Anaerocolumna chitinilytica: one gene and its partner. The protein of the gene in region 2 interacts with the protein of the main gene of each other region in a pairwise test. Links are inferred from orthologs where the notes say so. Each region holds a gene or a part of one and is shown on either strand. Other genes may lie near its edges.

What was found.
Region 1: the proteins of topA (region 2) and bsdcttw_RS04010 interact in binary tests that used the Escherichia coli proteins (3 or more experiments, as listed by UniProt). The link is inferred for Anaerocolumna chitinilytica from one-to-one orthologs.

Annotation. Positions count from the first base shown.
Region 1 is NZ_AP023368.1:911,719-921,196, forward strand. Bases 2,555-5,401 are described here. They hold bsdcttw_RS04010 (YigZ family protein), read right to left. Parts: upstream 4,385-5,401; coding sequence 3,725-4,384; downstream 2,555-3,724. Other genes in these bases: bsdcttw_RS04000 (transglycosylase domain-containing protein), read right to left, coding at 2,555-2,609; bsdcttw_RS04005 (DUF6514 family protein), read left to right, coding at 3,315-3,608; bsdcttw_RS04015 (DUF4250 domain-containing protein), read right to left, coding at 4,395-4,571; bsdcttw_RS04020 (ammonium transporter), read left to right, coding at 5,140-5,401. Outside these bases: more of bsdcttw_RS04000, read right to left, coding at 1-2,554; more of bsdcttw_RS04020, read left to right, coding at 5,402-6,444; bsdcttw_RS04025 (sodium ion-translocating decarboxylase subunit beta), read left to right, coding at 6,706-7,887; bsdcttw_RS04030 (replication-associated recombination protein A), read left to right, coding at 8,112-9,440; bsdcttw_RS04035 (hypothetical protein), read right to left, coding at 9,452-9,478.
Region 2 is NZ_AP023368.1:3,693,033-3,702,559, forward strand. What follows is about bases 2,483-5,378. They hold topA (type I DNA topoisomerase), read right to left. Parts: upstream 5,013-5,378; coding sequence 2,952-5,012; downstream 2,483-2,951. Other genes in these bases: codY (GTP-sensing pleiotropic transcriptional regulator CodY), read right to left, coding at 2,483-2,770; dprA (DNA-processing protein DprA), read right to left, coding at 5,072-5,378. In the rest of the region: bsdcttw_RS16145 (flagellar M-ring protein FliF C-terminal domain-containing protein), read right to left, coding at 1-265; flagellar hook-basal body complex protein FliE, read right to left, coding at 290-601; flagellar basal body rod protein FlgC, read right to left, coding at 616-1,056; flagellar basal body rod protein FlgB, read right to left, coding at 1,298-1,690; more of codY, read right to left, coding at 2,000-2,482; more of dprA, read right to left, coding at 5,379-6,163; bsdcttw_RS16180 (YifB family Mg chelatase-like AAA ATPase), read right to left, coding at 6,175-7,749; transcriptional regulator NrdR, read right to left, coding at 8,667-9,125; bsdcttw_RS16190 (YlmC/YmxH family sporulation protein), read left to right, coding at 9,357-9,527. UniProt on the Escherichia coli protein: Releases the supercoiling and torsional tension of DNA, which is introduced during the DNA replication and transcription, by transiently cleaving and rejoining one strand of the DNA duplex.

The DNA of each region.
Region 1 (9,478 bases), 2.8 Mb from region 2 along the record:
GGTGGAGTAGTCACAGGCGGCGTTATACTTGGAGTAGTTGTAGTTCCAGGAGGTGGAATAAGGTTCTGCAGCCCTGAGTTTTTAGCGTTGTGTATCTTACAGGTATCCTTTGGCAGTATATAAGGAGTATCCTTTGTTTTATCGGTTTCCTCTTTGACCAGCAATACCTTTTCAACTACTTTAGCTTTGGGACAGAAATCATTTGCAATATCGCCTGAAATTGTACAGATAGGAACTTTTACATGAACATCACATTTTTCAGTAGGTTCTGTGTTTTTTGCGAAATATTCGCTGATTACGGTGGAACCGCCTTCGTATTTGTCACATAGTCCATCCACAGCCAGTTTACCGCTCTGTGTACAGATGTTACGTTGAACAATGGAATCCGGCATGGTAAAGGGAACTGATTCAAGCTTGTATTCTTTGTGAATCTTTTCCATAACATCCCGCCAGATAATCTTTTGATAGCTTGTATTTGTCTGTGTTTTGTTGTTATCGAAGCCAGACCAGATACCGGCGGTATAATAAGGAGTGAAACCTGCGAACCATAAGTCATTTTCATCAGAAGTCGTACCGGTCTTACCTGCAATTGGCATATTATAGTTCTGGAACTTCACTAAAGTACCGGTTCCCTTCTTTACAACATCCTCCATTGCGTTGGTTAGGAGGAAAGCGGTAGACTCCATCATAACCTGACGTACCGTTGACTTGTTTTTCAATAATACCTTGTTATCATGGTCTAATATCTTTGTATAGAATATAGGCTTTGAATATACACCACCATTGGCAATAGCAGCATAAGCAGCTGTCAGTTCGAGGTTGGAAACACCTTTTGTAATACCACCTAATGCCAGGGAAAGGTTAATATCAGAATAAGTCTTACCGGTGTCAGAGGTCATATTGTCTACAAGTGTGGTAAAACCAAGCTTCTGAAGGTAGTCAAAACCAACTTTTGGAGTTACTTTTTCCAGGGTTTTAACAGTAACAACATTCATTGACCTGGTAATAGCTTTTCGAAGAGTAGTTAACCCTTCATAATTCTCACCATACCAGTTGTTAACGTACTTATCTGTGCCCGGATATTTATAAGGAGCATCATCTACTACCGTTGCCAATGTCATACCGGCTGAGTCAAGGGCAGGCAGGTAAGTTGAGAGAACCTTAAAGGTGGAACCTGGCTGTCTGGTAGTATTTGTAGCACGGTTTAAAGTACGGTTGCCGGTCTTTTCTCCACGTCCGCCGATGAGACCTACAACATATCCCGTATGCTGATCCATGATTACCATAGAAGATTGAGGCTGGATGATAAGGCTGTTTTTTTCACCGAGAATCGTATCGCCGGCTTCAACTTTTGCAGCTTTGAAGTCATCAATGAGTTTAAGTGCTTTATCCTTTGAGGAAAAATACGCGTTAGTCATATGCCCATAAGCTAATAAATCATTTGTGTGATAATGTACGGTTTTTCCGCTCTTTTTCTCAATAGAAAGAGCATAGGTTAATTCCCAGAAAGAGTCCGTACCCAATTTAGGAAAATAACTTTCATCGGTATAAACATCGTCAAGAACAGATTGGACCTTGGAATCTAGGGTTGTATAAATGTTTAATCCGCCGCTATAGAGGGTATTGCTGGCCTGCGTATAAGTATAACCCTTCTCTTCCTGTAAGTCAGCGATAACCTGTTCGATCAGCTCATCGACAAAATAACTGTTATAGGAGGACGACTCAACCTGTTCTTCATTTACAGACTGTATACGGGAATAAACATCATCAGCTACAGCTTCCTTATATTCTTCTTCCGTACATTTGTCCAGACGCTTCATGTTATCAAGAATCTGTAAACGTCGCTGGGAATTGTTTTCCGGATGAGAGATAGGATTCATATTGGTAGGTGACTGGGCGATTGCAGCAATAACGGCTGCTTCCGATAAGGTAAGGTCAGCCACGTCTTTATCAAAGTAACGCTTAGAGGCAGTCTGCACACCATAAGTTCCGGCACCTAGATTAATCGTATTCATATAGTATTCCAGTATCTGCTCTTTACTAAGTTTTTGCTCCAACTGAATAGCCAGATACTGTTCTTGTATCTTACGGACCGCACGGTCCATAAAGTTATCCTCAGCACCGCCGTTAAATACTTGATTTTTTATTAACTGCTGGGTTATAGTACTGGCACCCTGGTCAAAATCACCTGTTTTGACACCAAGCAGAAAGGCTCGGAAGATACCTTGCATATCAATTCCGTTATGCTGATAAAAACGCTCGTCCTCAATACTGATAAAGCAATTCTGTAATACGGTAGGTATTTTGTCTATCGTAACATATACACGATTCGATTCAGCACCAATTAAAGTATCAATTAAATTTCCGTCTTTGTCATATATATTGGTAGTAAAGCCTTTTGGTGCCAAATTAATCTGATCTACGCTGGGGGCACTGTCTGCAAGTCCCTTTAGAACACCGAATCCTAAATAAGAGCCGATAATTATAATAGAAACCAAGCCTACCAGAATCAACCTGAATGCGGTAACGCTTATCTTAGTTGATATCTTTCTGGAAGCAGATCTGATATATTGCTGCTTTTTGGCGGTTCCCTTCTTGCTAAAATCCATATTAAACCTCCATGTTGCCAACACCGTTGATATTGGTGTTAACACAAATTTGTATAGGAATATGTTCTATCTAATTCCTACGAATCAACATATTGTTAATGTCCCAAAATCTTTCTCAGCCAACGGCCGCAAATCTGGGCATCAGCACAAATTTGTGTAGGAAAAAATGTCTTCTATTTTTTCCTACTATTTCGTTATTATATCAAATACAGCCTTTAAAATAAAGAAATATTTTGTTTATACAGTATAGGTACTAAATGTGCAGCACTTGATAAATGCCGTCATTTATATTTTAACAAGGAACTTTAGGAAGAAATTTTGAAATTTTATGTTTCCATTATTGACTAACAATTTCTGACTATACAACACAAGATATATTATATAACTTTCATTCAAATATGTTAAGTATACACAAAGTTGGTGGTTTCATATGTTGAAACCAGGTAGTTATGCACACATGCTACAAAGTGTAGCGCAAGAAAAAACTCTAAAAATGTTAAAAATATCACAGAACATGTTGTAAAAATATAGTTATTCACACAAAAATTTACAATATGTGAAATTTGACTATTTTAGATTCTTAAAATGTGAATAATCCGAAAATTATAGCTTTATTTTATATTGTGTTAAAGATATAATAGCCATAGTTTATTATTTCTATTATTGCAATATTATTTAATAATTTTCAGATATTTTGGAGGGGCAATGGAAAAATTATTTTTAGAAGGAACAAAGAAGATAATGCTGGAAAATGAGCAGGAACTTATTTTTGACTATTATTTAGTAGAAGAAAGCAGGGGAAGTCAGAATGAGGAAAAGCTTTATGGAATTAAGGTATTCCAGCATATGAGGGATCATCTTTTGGTAGAGTATTCGGAACCTATCTCTGATTCAAGAGAAGTAGTAAAGGATATGATACATAAGCTCTGGAGAAATGATGTTACACTTATTACAATGCTAGAAATAGTAGATGACTTAGTTACAGAATGTATGCAGTAGTTTTACCGAGGGAAACAAATGGAATGTAATATCAGATAATAGAATAATAAAACTAAGGGAAACAGTTAAGAAAGGAACTATGCCAAACAAAAACAGATTTGGATATAGTTCCTTTCTTAATTATCAATAAAAGTAATGATGTTACCATTTACTACAGAGAATAAAAGCTTCTCGCCCTCAGCTAAGTTAAGTTTACCGGCAGTAAGCTCTACAAGACTTTGCTGAAAGGCAGTAAAGGCATCAACAGGAATTAAAAGTGTAAGGGTTACCTTATCCAGATATTCCTCCTTAAGCAAGAAAATACCCATTTTAGCTATAGTATACTTTAGCTTTCCTGTTAAAGTATAATCAATCTGCAGCTCTGATTTAATACATGGTGACTTCTCTATAATCTGTGCATTAAGAAGGCCTTCTTTCGCCGCACTTTGATAAGCATGAACCAGTCCGCCTGTACCAAGCAGTGTTCCGCCAAAATAGCGTGTAACTACTATAAGTATGTTGCGAAGATTTTCTTGTATAAGTAAATCCATGATGGGCATTCCGGCAGTTTTAGCCGGTTCCCCATCATCACTTAATCGTTTCAGCTCATTCTTGCGGCCAATCACATAGGCAAAGCAGTTATGCCTGGCAGCAGGATGTTCCTTTTTTACCTGATCAATATACCGAAGGGCTTCTTCTTCAGTAGAAATTGGGTAGATGGAAGCAATAAATCGGGACTTTTTAACGGATACTTCACCTGTAGCGTAATCGTATACCGTTCGGAAACTTTCGTTCATTGCCCTCTCCTTATCTGAATTGATTGAGTTCGGAAATATATTCGTAGTGAATGATATTTAACTTCTCTTTTAAATCCTGCTCATTAATTTCCAGTGTTTCGCATAATTCTGCTAAGTTCTTAAATGTATCTCTCAATTGGGTATTGACATAACTTAACAGTATAAACGGGTCTTTGGGCAGTGTCATGATGTCCTCCTAAGCAGTATTTTTCATTATTATATCATAAGGTTACATAAAACAAAATAGTGAAATCTATAGCAAAAAGCAGATATTATTTATTTCAATATAAAAAATAACTGAATTACTTAAAACTGATTATATGTACAAGTACTTTAATTTCTATAAAAATAAATCCGAAAGGACTAAAGTATTTAGAGAATATTAATAAAAATGTTATATTAATAGAAAAAGTATTGTAATCCCAAATTAGTGTGATATAATATCTTCATTCTAAGAAAAATTTAACAGGTTCTAATAATTCTTGGAAAGTCATGAGCAGATAAGTATTATGATATAAATTAATATGTTAATAATAGGTGGCAATGTAGTCAAAGCTTTTTAGCTTTGACTTTTTTGATTTCTGGTGAAGAATATTATCAATACCTTTAATAGCAGGACATTGGAGTCAGGGAAGCAATCCTTGACTCCATTTTTTTATCATTTGCAAGAGGGAAGGTTCGAAAGAAATATACACTTCTAATGAAGAACTTTTGTTAGAAATGGATATAAAAAGAAATAGGAAAGGAAGTTTAATATGGAGATAGGAGATTTGAAGGTAGGATTGGACACAGTCTGGGTTTTAGTTACAGCATTTCTGGTATTTTTTATGAATCTGGGATTTGCATCGGTAGAAAGTGGATTTGCAAGGTCAAAAAATGCAGTCAACATTCTATCCAAAAATTTTATTGTTTTTGCTGTCTCATCCTTAGGGTTCCTTTTGCTGGGATGGGGTCTCATGTTTGGCGACGGCAATGGTTTCATTGGGCTGAAAGGTTTATTTTTCGTAGGAGGAGCGGATAACTCACCTGCTATCGGAGATGCCTATTCAGGAGTTTATTCTGCAATATCCTGGACAGGAGTACCGTTATGGGCGAAATTTTTCTTCCAACTTGTATTTTGTGGGACTGCTGCTACGATTGTTTCCGGAGCAGTAGCAGAAAGAATTAAGTATATTTCTTTTATTGTATTTTCTTTCGCTCTTACCTTAGTTATATATCCAATCGTAGGCCATTGGATTTGGGGTGGCGGTTGGCTTGCAGGACTTGGATTTTGGGATTTCGCTGGTTCAACAGTTGTTCACAGCGTAGGTGGATGGGCAGCGTTAACCGGTGCAATAATCCTTGGTCCCAGAATCGGAAAATACACCAATGGGAAAGCAAATACCATTCCGGGGCATAATATGTCACTGGCTACAATCGGTGCATTAGTTCTTTGGCTTGGATGGTTTGGATTCAATCCCGGCTCCACCATGGCAGCAGATCCAAACTCAATTTCTCATATTGTTGTAACTACCAATACAGCAGGTATTGTGGCAGTTCTTACAGCAACGGCAACTTCCTGGATAGTTATTGGAAAACCGGATCTTGGTATGAGTATAAATGGTCTGCTGGCAGGACTGGTTGCTATTACAGCACCTTGTGCTTTTGTCAGTGTTCCCGCTTCTTTGCTTATCGGTGCAATAGCCGGAGTTATTGTGGTATTTGCCGTATTGTTCTTTGATAAGATTAAGGTGGATGACCCGGTAGGTGCTCTTTCCGTACATCTGGTGAATGGTATATTCGGTACGATCTGTGTGGGATTATTTGCACAAGATGGCATTACCGGAGCTTCAACAGGTAATGGACTATTCTATGGAGGCGGTTTTAAGCTTCTTGGAACGCAGCTTTTAGGTATTATAGTTGTAGGAGCATTTGTTGTCGCCTCGACCTCTATTGTTTGGTTTATTATTAAAGCAACTCTTGGTCTGCGTGTTAGCCAGGAAGAAGAAATTCAAGGACTTGATATAGGTGAACATGGCAGTCAGGCATATCCTGACTTTGCCCCAAATGTAAAGGAATAGTAGGAATATCCAATCAGGGGTTAGATATTCAGGAAAGAGGTTAATATGAGTGATTTATTTTATATACCATTTGAGGTATTTGGTTTAGGTTTCGTTATGGCAATGAGCATTTCTGTTTTTATGAAGTTATTAATGAATTCCATCAGACATTTTTCAAGAAATAAGAAAGCTAATATATAACGTTAAATTTAGAAGTAATCGTAAATAGAAAGTAAGGTGCTTATTATCAATATTTTTGAATTGTTTCAGGGAATAGGCTCCATGTTTCAGCAGGAACCGGCTATTGTTATTGCAAGAGTATTACTCATATTTCTTGGGTTTTTATTGGTTTATTTAGGGGCAAAACGTGTTTTAGAACCGCTTATTATGATTCCTATGGGATTTGGCATGTCGGCTATTAATGCAGGTGTCTTGATTATAAAGGCATCGGGAGATTTAAGTAATCTTTTTATTTCTCCCATGACAACGGATACCAATGGGCTAATGAATGTTATGCAGATTGATTTTTTGCAGCCTATCTATACGTTTACTTTCAGCAATGGCTTAATAGCCTGTCTGGTATTTATGGGAATCGGAATTATTTGTGATGTGGGTATGGTACTTTCCCATCCGTTCATTGGTATGTTTATTGCCATGTGCGCAGAGCTTGGAACAGTAGCTACCTATCCGGTGGCAAGGTTACTGGGATTAGAACCCGGAGCAGCTGCCGCAGTATCTATAATAGGCGGTGCTGACGGACCAATGGTATTATTTGCTTCCTTGAAACTGGCACCGGATTTATTTGTTCCAATTACTATTGTAGCTTATCTGTATTTAAGCTTGACTTATGGCGGTTATCCTTTTCTGATTCGCTTACTGATACCCAAGAGACTCAGAGGGTGTGTAATCATTACAAAAAATAAAAGTGCGGCTAATATACCTTCCAAAGATAAGTTAATCTTTGCGGTTATTGCAAATGCAGTATTTTGCTTGTTGTTTCCTGTAGCAGCACCGTTGTTTATTAGCTTTTTTCTTGGAATTGCAATCAGAGAAGCTGGGATTCCACAATATACTAAGTTAATTGAAGAAGGGTTCTTGTATACGGCGACCTTTTTTCTTGGTTTAATTCTTGGAGTGTTATGTGATGCACAGACAATAATGAATCCAAAGATTTTATTATTATTATTGCTTGGAATGCTTGCACTTCTTCTTTCGGGAATAGGAGGAATTATCGGGGGATATATAGTATATCTGGTTTCAGGTAAGAATTTTAATCCTGTCGTTGGAATAGCCGGTGTTTCTTGTGTTCCTACCACAGCAAAAGTTGCGCAAAAAGAAGTTTCTAAAATCAATAAAATGAGTTTTATTCTAGAGTATGCTTTAAGTGCAAATATCTGTGGGGTGATTACCACAGCAATTCTTACAGGAATTTATATTACCTTAGTATCACCTCTGTTGAAATAAGATATTTCGATTTGCAAAAAAATCTCAGTCTGCCATAATAATGTGCAGGCTGGGATTTTTTTAATTGTGGGCTATTTTAGAAGTTAAGATATTGTGTATTCTCACTATAAATTGGGAGGGAAAATGTTTATTTGAGTTGACTCGAATACAAATATTCTATAAAATAAAAGAACAAAGGTTTGTATGGTATTAGTGACATATACCGTACAGAAATGGAGCGGGTTATGGATTTATTTGAATATATGAGGGAAACAAATAAAGAGAAAGAGGCACCACTGGCTAACAGGCTGCGTCCCAGGACATTGGATGAGGTTGTAGGGCAGGAGCATATTATTGGAAAGGACAAGCTGCTGTACAGGGCGATTAAAGCAGATAAGATAAGCTCTATCATATTTTATGGTCCCCCAGGGACGGGTAAGACTACTCTGGCCAAGGTGATTGCAGGTACCACCAGTGCGGCTTTTCTCCAATTGAACGCTACGGTAGCAGGAAAAAAAGATATGGAAGAAGTGATTGCCCAGGCGAAAGATAATATGGGTATGTATGGAAAGAGAACCATATTGTTTGTAGACGAGATACATCGTTTTAATAAAGGGCAGCAGGATTATCTGTTACCTTTTGTGGAGGACGGAACAATTGTCTTAATCGGTGCAACCACAGAAAATCCCTATTTTGAGGTAAATGGGGCTCTAATTTCCAGGTCTTCTATTTTTGAATTAAAGTCCTTGGAGAAAAAGGATATCAGGGAGTTAATACGAAGAGCCGTCTATGATAAAGAAAGAGGAATGGGGAATTATAACGGAGACATCGAGGAAGAGGCATTGGAATTTCTTTCTAATATTGCAGGCGGTGATGCAAGAACGGCATTGAATGCCATTGAGCTTGGTATTCTTACCACAGAGCGTTCAGCGGATGGTAAGATACACATTACACTTGAAGTGGCACAGGACTGTGTGCAAAAAAGAGCTATTCGATATGATAAGGCCGGAGACAACCATTATGATACGATTTCTGCTTTTATAAAGAGTATGCGAGGGTCGGATGCGGATGCCGCCATCTATTATCTTGCCAGAATGCTTTATGCAGGAGAAAGTGTATCTTTTATTGCCAGACGTATAGTGATTTGTGCATCTGAGGATGTTTCCAATGCTGATCCCAATGCATTAGTAGTCGCCAATGCAGCGGCAGAAGCGGTAGAAAGGTTAGGAATGCCGGAAGCACGAATCGTTCTGGCTCAGGCAGCTGCTTATGTAGCCTGTGCGCCTAAGAGTAATTCTGCCATCATGGCAATTGATGAAGCTATGGAAGCAGTAAAAAATGAGCACACTCCTGCCATACCGCCGCACCTTATGGATGCTCATTATAAAGGAGCAGGAAAGTTAGGACACGGACTGGACTATAAGTATGCTCATTCCTATAAGAATCATTATGTGAAACAGCAGTATCTGCCCGATGAATATCAGGGACGCACCTTTTATCACTTATCTGAACAGGGATATGAAAAAAATCTAAAGGAATATCAGGAGCGTATAAAAAGGGAGGCAGAAGAGTAGACGGTCTGTTTCTATTGGTTTTCTTTTCTCTTCTTCGC
Region 2 (9,527 bases):
TATCAACATTGATGGTCATACCGTCACTGCTTAATTTATAACCGATTCCCTCATCTTTCAACAGACCTACAACAGTACTTACATCTTTTGTAGTTTCCCCTGTCATTAATTTCTTATAATCCGTCCGGTTCATCACAGTAACCAGAATGACCAGTGCAAGAAATATTACCGCAACCACTGAGATGATGATTGTCTTTTGTTTACTGGTATACTTATTCCATTGGTTAAGTAACTGCACCGGTATTTGTTTTAGTCTGTCAACCATTATACTGCTCCTTAAGTTTCATTGTTAGAATTGGAGATTCATAATCTCTTTATAGGCTTCTAATACTTTATTTCTCACCTGAACAGTATACTGCAATGATAGATTGGCTTTTTCCTGCGCAACCTGAAGGTCATAAGTATTATCAGACAACCCTAAGGCATAGGATACTTCTGCTTCTTTTGCAGCATTCGACAAGTCATTAGTTTCATTTAACATAGAAAGAGCAGATTGAAACACATTTTCAAAAGCATTATTTCTTGTGGTCTTTTCTACTCCCATATTTTCATTTTTAAATGCATTGAGATTTGATATCCCATTCAGAAGTGTAACATTCATTTGTTAATCCCCCGTTATTTTCCTACTTCAAGACCTTTTAAAGCCATACTCTTTATTGAATTAAAAGCAGTAACATTCGCCTCATAAGCCCTAGATGCATCAATCATATTAGCCATCTCTGTCACGGTGTTTACATTTGGATATGTTACATAACCATTTTCATCAGCATCCGGATGAGAAGGATCATATACCTTGTTCATGGCCGTCTTTGTATCCTCTTTGATTTCTGTTACTTTTACTCCCGAACCTGCCGCCTGACTAATCTTCCCCCCAAGAATCTGAGCAAAAGGTGTTTGCTGCCTTTCTTCAAATACTAAAATTTTTCGCCTGTAAGGGTTTCCATTCTCATCTCTTGTCGTATTTACGTTGGCGATATTTTGAGATATAATATCCATGCGGAGCCTTTGCGCTGTCATCCCGCTTGCACTTATATTCATTGCGTCAATAACGGACATCTGTTTTCCTCCTAGCTATCATATGGTGTGTAACAGAAAGTTTTAGTTCTAACAGAATACTTCTTTTTTCGGCTTAACCTTTTTGTTCTGCCAGAAAATTTTATTCCCCATAATTTACTTCCGACAGAATTTAATCTTTTCTGCAACACACTTTAATTTATTTAATACCAATAATTAAATATCCAGATTCAATCTCACGCCGCCAAGTTAACACTCTCATGGTTTCAGTGTATAACTTACTTTAGGCGTTTGATAATGCTGTTCTAATTCTACTGAACTCTTGCGTCATTGCTTCCAGCAAAGCACTATTTGTAATCTGATTTTCTGCAACATTTGCTGATTCTGTATCTATATCAACATTATTACCGTCAAGTTTATAGCTTAGATTTGCATTATCTGTATATATTGTTGGCTGAATAGATTCTAAATTCACGCTAGCTACCTTTTTGTCGAGAGTGCCTGCCCCTTGCTGTAGTGCATTAGCCAAATATGACTGAAATTCAATGTCCTGTCTTTTAAATCCCGGAGTACTGACATTAGCGAGATTGTTAACCAACAATTTGCCTCTTGTCCAAGTAGCATCGGCCGCTTTGTTTAGTATGTTTACATAGTTGAATACATCTGAATTTATCATACTTACACTCCTTTCGTAACTAGATTCAATTATAAATATATTACGACAAAAAAACAAGTTAATTTTTTGAAATTAGTACTATTATATCATATAATGTAAATTCTTCTAATACAGGCTCAGATATACTATTTAAAGCAAATTTTGCATTTTTATTTGTAGAAATCACGGGTTTTTTGACCTGACTTAATTCGACATACAGCACATTGCACAACACTAAAATAGACAAATAAAAAAACTTGCAAATTACAATAATTTGCAAGTTTAATCTTATATTTACAAACCAGCCATTCCCAGTTATCCTTTATCCAATTATTTATTTAATTTCCTTAATTCATCAAAAACAACATCATTCAGCACCTTAATATAGGTTCCTTTCATACCGGAGGAACGTGATTCAATTACTCCCGCACTTTCGAATTTTCTTAAGGCATTTACGATTACGGATCTTGTGATACCGACTCTGTCAGCAATCTTACTTGCAACCAGTATGCCCTCATTTCCTTCCAGTTCTTCAAAAATATGAATGATAGCTTCCAGTTCTGAAAAAGATAATGTACTAATTGCAGACTTGACAATCTGCACTTTACGATTTTCCTCTGCACTTTCTTCATTTACGGAACGCATCATTTCAAGACCTACTACTGTTGTTCCATATTCACTGAGAATGATATCATCCAAATCATAAGGCTTTTGGCTCTTATACAGGAACAATGTTCCCAGACGTTCTCCGGCAATATCAATCGGAATAATTATTGCCTGGTAGGTGATATCTGTATCTAATTCAAATCCAAGAGTCAACAAATTGACATTTTCCTTCGTGGACAGAATATTCAGAAGTCTTTCATTCAGCATCTGGTCAATATAACCGCCAACTGCATCCTTAATTAATTCCTTGATTTCCACAATATCTTCTCTGTTTTTAATCCCCAAAACTTTGCCTTTTTTGCTGATTACCAGAATATTGGACTCCAGAATCTCACTTAACACCTCACAGATGTCGTTAAAAACAACTTTATGAGAATTGTTATTGTGCAGCAACTTATTAATCTTTCTCGTCTTATCCAGTAATTGTACACTCATGCTATAACCTCCCAGTACCCCCCGCTTGTTGACCTGATTTTAAAATAACCAGTAAAAGTATACAAGTGATACCGGTCATTTATAATAGATAAATATTATCATACCTTTTTCATAAAAACAATAGCTTTTTCTCGTTTTTGACGCACATTTTAATTAAATTTATCTGTTTTTCTTATATTTCTCATTTATTAACAACAATAAAGCCACATTTATCATCGGAACAAACCAGACTATTGCCTTTTTCTATTAGGACATTCCCGCATTTAGGACATTTTTTATCTGTAGGTTTCTGCCATGACATGAATTCGCATTCCGGATTATTCTCACAGCCATAGTATTTACGGCCTTTTTTTGTCTTTCGGATTACGACTTCTTTTCCGCATAAAGGGCAGGAAACTCCAATTTTCTCAAGGTAAGGTTTTGTATTGCGGCATTCCGGAAATCCAGGGCAGGCTAAAAATTTTCCGTGGGGTCCATATTTTATAACCATATTTCTGCCACATTCTTCGCATATGATATCGGTTTTTTCATCCTCGATCTTAATTTCTTCCAGACTGTTTTTTGCATTGTTAACAGCTTCTTCAAGATCCGGGTAAAAATTACGTACTACTGTTTTCCAGGTAACACTTCCATCCTCAACTTTATCTAACAGAGATTCTAAGTTCGCTGTAAAATTCACATCTACTATACTTGGAAATGCTTCTTTCATTATTTTATTAACTACTTCTCCGATTTCCGTAACATACAGATTCTTATTTTCTTTCACAATATATCGTCTTGCAAGGATGGTTGATATGGTAGGTGAATAGGTACTTGGCCTTCCGATACCAAGCTCTTCAAGAGTCTTAACAAGAGAAGCTTCCGTATAATGTGGCAGCGGTTGTGTAAAGTGCTGAGCCGGATTGAAGTCCAGTAGCTTAACGCTGGAATCTTCGGTAATATCCTTAAGCATAGCATTGCTTTCGCTTTCTTCTTCTTCGGAATAAACACTTAAATAACCATCGAAGACCATCTTTGAAGCGGAGGTGCTGAATTTGTAACCTCCTCCTTCTAACTTCACATTTATAGTCTCATATCTTGCAGGTGTCATTCTGCTTCCTACAAACCTCTTCCATATTAGCTGGTACAAGCGGAATAAATCACGGCTAAGAGACTCTTTTACAATTACAGGTGTAAGATCTGTGTAAGTAGGACGGATAGCTTCATGGGCATCCTGAATTTTCTTGCTGTTAGACTTCTTCTCTTCTGTATCAGACTTATAATTTACCCCGTAGTTCTTTTCAATAAATTCTCTCGCAAAGGCATCGGCCTCTTCTGAGATTCGGATGGAATCCGTCCTTAAATAGGTAATAAGACCGATAGTCCCATGCCCCTTAACATCTATACCTTCATATAATTGCTGTGCCAGTCTCATTGTCTTTGAGGTAGAAAAATTCAGAGTCTTGGCAGCTTCCTGCTGTAGGGTACTTGTTGTAAAGGGTAAAGGAGGCTTTTTCTGTCTTTCTCCTCTTTTTATTTCAGAGACTTTGAATTTCGCATTCTTTAGCTCATTCATAATTTTATTTACTTCTTCTTCAGAAGAAATATTTTTCTTATCTGTAGAAGATGGCATAAACCTTGCTACCAGCGGCTTTTTCTCACCTTCTACCTGAAAGTTCCCTTCTAAGGTCCAATATTCTTCTGGAACAAATGCGTTAATCTCATCTTCTCTGTCACAGATAATGCGCAGAGCAACGGATTGAACACGTCCGGCACTTAAGCCTCTTTTAACTTTAGCCCATAACAGCGGACTGATACTGTATCCTACCATACGGTCAAGCATTCTTCGAGTCTGCTGTGAATCCACTAAATTTATATCGATTTCTCTTGCCTGCTTAATGGAGGATTTTACCGCATTCTTAGTTATTTCATTAAAAGTAATACGGCTGCTGACTTTTTCATCCAGTTTCAGGGTCTTTGTAAGATGCCAGGATATGGCTTCTCCTTCACGGTCAGGGTCAGTTGCCAAATATATTTTATCAGCTTTTTTAACTTCCTTTCGAAGCTTGGCCAAGAGATCGCCCTTTCCTCTGATAGTGATATACTTGGGTTCAAAATCATTCTCTATATCTATGCCAAGCTGGCTTTTGGGTAAGTCTCTGACATGCCCGTTAGAAGCCACAACCTCATAATTTGCACCTAAAAATTTTTTAATCGTTTTCGCCTTTGCCGGTGATTCTACAATAACTAGATTCATGCGCACTCCCCTATCTGAATTTCTCATTTCCTGCTTTGATAAAAGGAGATTGCATTCTCCTTTTCCTATAATATATCAGTCACATAATAATTTGCTCTTGTTTGTTTAATATAATTCTTACTTTCCAATAGAAATAACACGAAAGCCAATGTTCCGATTGGAAAACCAGCCTCCTTTGCTATGTCGTCTATATGTTTTGGGATACGACTTAAACAAGCATACACTATTTTTTCATTTGCATCAAGTAAATTATCATTTTTTTTCACGACTTTAGTAATTTTTTTACAGAGACTATTATAGTCTTCCATGATATCCTCTGGGCTAGTACATACTTTTGCTCCCATTTTCAGGATATTGTTACAGCCGTCACTAAGTTTGTCCCCCGGCCTTCCAGGAATAGCATAAATATTTTTTCCTTGCTCCAACCCATAATCTACAGTAATGAGAGAACCACTTTTCTCTCTGGCTTCTACTACTAATATCCCATCTGAGAGGCCGCTGATAATTCTGTTCCGCATAGGAAAATGAAAAGCCCTTGGTTGGGTCATGGGACTGTATTCAGAAATAATTCCTCCATTAGTTTCAATTTTTAGGTAAAGATTGAAATTTTCTACCGGATAGCAAATATCAACACCGCAGCCAAGTACTGCAAAGGTCTCTCCCTCTCCAATAATGGCACCTGTATGAGCCGCACTGTCAATGCCTGACGCAAGGCCACTTATAACTCCTGCACCTGCAATTGTTAGTTCTTTTGCAAAAAATCTCGCAGTATCAAATCCGTAATCCGAACAATTTCTTGCTCCAACTACGGCAATATTGATACGGTCTTGTGCGGGAAGCCTCCCTTTATAAAATAAACCCAATGGTGGTTCATATATATTCTTTAACTTCCTGGGATACTCCTCGTCCTCTATTGTTACAAAATATATGCTTTTCTCAGCCAGTTTAGCATAGCTTTCAGAAATCTTACTCTTATTTCGGCTTGTATCTATCCTTTGTAAATCCTTTTCATTTAAACATTCGATCCTAGAATAACTTTCCATTTTCTCACAAAAAGCTGCTTCCGGAGACACAAAAAACGAAAGAATTGCTTCTTTTTTCTTTTGTCCCAATTCAGTCATAGCACACAGCCAAAACCAATACTCTTTCTCAGTCATATTCTGCTCCTTTACTCCCAATATTTCTTATCCATGCTGCGGTAACAAATTGCTTCACTTAAGTGATTAACATTTACCACCTCAGCCCCTTCCAGGTCAGCTATGGTTCTTGCTACCTTTAATATCCTGTGATAAGCCCTGGCACTTAAATTCAGCCTTTTATAAGCTTCTTCCATTATTCTTTCTTCCTCTTTACCAAGTCTGCAGTAGACAGAGAGCATCTTAGGAGTAATCTGAGAATTAAATTGGATATTCTCCTTTTGATATCTCGATTTTTGCATCTGTCTTCCCTTTTTGATGCGTTCCCTTATCTCAGCAGATGTTTCATCTGCTGAAGTTTCATCTGCAGATATTTTATCTACTGTATTGACGCTTCCTGCACTTTTGTTAAGTTCTTTAAAATCAGTTTGCGGCACCTCAATACTGATATCAATCCGGTCCAAGAGAGGGCGGCTGATTTTACCCAAGTAATGTTTTACCTGTGACAGAGAACAAGTACACTTATTTCTGTCAGGGTAATACCCGCAATTACATGGATTCATGGCGGCACATAACATCAGATTAGCCGGATACCGATAAGTTCCGTTTAGCCTGGTAATGGTTATCTCATTCTCTTCCAAAGGCTGCCTTAATATTTCAATCGTTCCGCGGTTAAATTCCGGAAACTCATCCAAAAATAAAACACCCAGGTGAGAAAGACTAATTTCCCCAGGCATTGGAAATCTACCGCCGCCCGTTAGAGCAGTTGTGGTTATTGTGTGATGTGGTGACCGAAATGGTCTGTTACGAATCAAAGACTGATTATTATTCAGAAGACCTGAAACACTGTATATTTTAGATATTTCCAGACTTTCTTCAAAAGAGAGTTCCGGTAAAATAGTGGGAATCCTTCTTGCAAGCATAGTTTTCCCGGACCCCGGGGGACCGATTAAAAGTATATTATGCATTCCGCAAGCTGCTATTTCAATTGCACGCTTTGCCAATTTCTGACCGGAAATATCAGAAAAATCAACTTCATATGGTTCTTTTTCAGGTGCAAGTTCTTCCTGCCGCAGTATACATGGCTCCATAGGAAGAGTTCCGTTTAGATACCCTGCCAGTTGCGTCAAACTGTCTGCTCCATATACTTCTATGCCCTGAACCACGGCACCCTCTCTGACATTGCAAGCCGGAACGACACACCTTTTAAAGCCCTGTTCATAGGCCATATACACGATAGGCAGGACACCGTTAACTTTCTTTATCTCACCATTTAAACTTAGTTCTCCGATAAAAAGGGTGCTTTCAAGACTTTCTTCCGTTAAAAATCCAAGAGAAACAAGAACAGATACTGCTATGGGCAGGTCAAAAGCCGTGCCTTCCTTACGCATATCTGCCGGCGAAAGATTGATGGTTATTCGTTTGGCCGGTAAACGATAACCAGAATTCTTCAGAGAAATACGAACCCGCTCTCTGGCTTCCCGTACCTCTGAGCCAAGGTACCCTACCAGATCAAAAACAGGCAGCCCGTCACTGATATCTGCTTCCACCGTGACAATCCTGCTCTCAATTCCATGAACAGCTCCGCTAAAGACTTTACTAAACATTAAGCTCCTTTCACATCTCTCCATGTGAAGGAACATCATCCATAAGTAGTATAGCAAAATCTGGGATTGGTTACAAGTATAAACTTATTGTTGTAATATAATTATGATATAAGGACAGTTTGTGGGAATGGACGATAATTAGGGCTGTGTTCTTTGGGTTTTCTCGTTCAGGGCTCCAAATTCCACTAAAAAGCCAGAAACTATTCCTGGAAGAGAAAATGATACCAAACTCGCTGAGACTGTTTTTATAGTGGAGCGATGAGAGCTTCGAACAATGGTATCATTTTCTCTAGTCATAATTTCTGCCTTTTAAGTATCATTAGGAGTCCTTCAATAGAACCCCAAAGAACACAGCCCTAATTATCTGGTTATTGTAGTAGACCAAGATCAACATATTTATTAGAATCCCATATCTCAACTTCGTTTTCACTGCTTTACCTTTGGCAGTGCAGGCAAAAAGACCTGCCCCTCAGACAGATTATCAAGTCTGATTGATATGCAATTGCCTCAGGTATATCATCTGTTAAAAACAGTTAACCTGCTTGCATCCTTATCATTTGAACATCCTTTTACATCCTATAACTATTTGTTTAATTATAAAAATATGTTTGGAATGCGCAGAAGAATTGGGCTTACTGTTCATGTGTATTGTCTTGAGAGGTTTCTTAATGACACTTAAACGCCGGCAACTATAACTAGACAAAACAACTCCACTGTCTGAGCACAATACATAATCGTCTCTCTCAGAAGTACCAGCGAGTTTGGAGTTGTTTTGCCTGCCAGTCATAGCTGTCGGCGTTTCTAGTGGAATAAGGAACCTTGAAAACAAAACACATGAACAGTAAGTCTAATTCTTCGTCCGCTTCCACAACCTAATTCTCATCCTGTATTATTTAGAATCCAATATTTTTCTTCCTCTATTGCTTTGAATCCAATATTTTTTTCAGTTCATCCATAAAGGTATTTACATCTTTGAATTCCCTGTACACAGAAGCAAATCTTACATAAGCCACCGCATCCAGATCCTTTAGTTTATCCATCAAAATTTCACCAATGGCTGAGCTTTTGATTTCTTTTTCTTCCTTATTAAATATGGTATTTTCTACTTCATCTACCAAGGATTTCATCTGATCAACGGATATGGGACGTTTATGACAGGATCTGAATACACCTGCTTCAATTTTAGATCTGTCATATGGTTCTCTGTTGTTATCTTTTTTTATTACTACCAAAGGAATAGCTTCCACTTTTTCATAGGTAGTAAACCGTTTGGAGCATTCATCGCACTGCCGTCTTCTTCGAATGGAACTTCCGTCCTCCGCCGGTCTGGAATCAATTACTCTTGTATTTTCGTCACCACAAAAGGGGCACCTCATATTTAACCTCCTACTGCCAACACTGCCATATTAGGCGCCGGCATAAATTTGTGTAGGAAAATGCACTATGTATTTCCTACTAATTACTTTATCTTTCCCTCAAACCGCTACTTGTTATTTAGCTATTTAAGTTGATTATATTGAAAGATATTCCTGCGGTCAAGATATTTTATTCTTATCCATTACATATATTTATTAATAATGGCATATCAAGACATGGGAGGCTACCTTATGAGACTGTGTGAATTAAGGCAAAAGGAAGTTATTAACTGCAGAGACGGAGAGCGGCTTGGCTATGTCTGTGACTTGGATTTCGATGTTAATACAGGTATAATTACTCATATAATTGTCCCCGGCCCCTGTAAAATCTGGGGTATTATCGGAAGGGACACAGAGTATGTT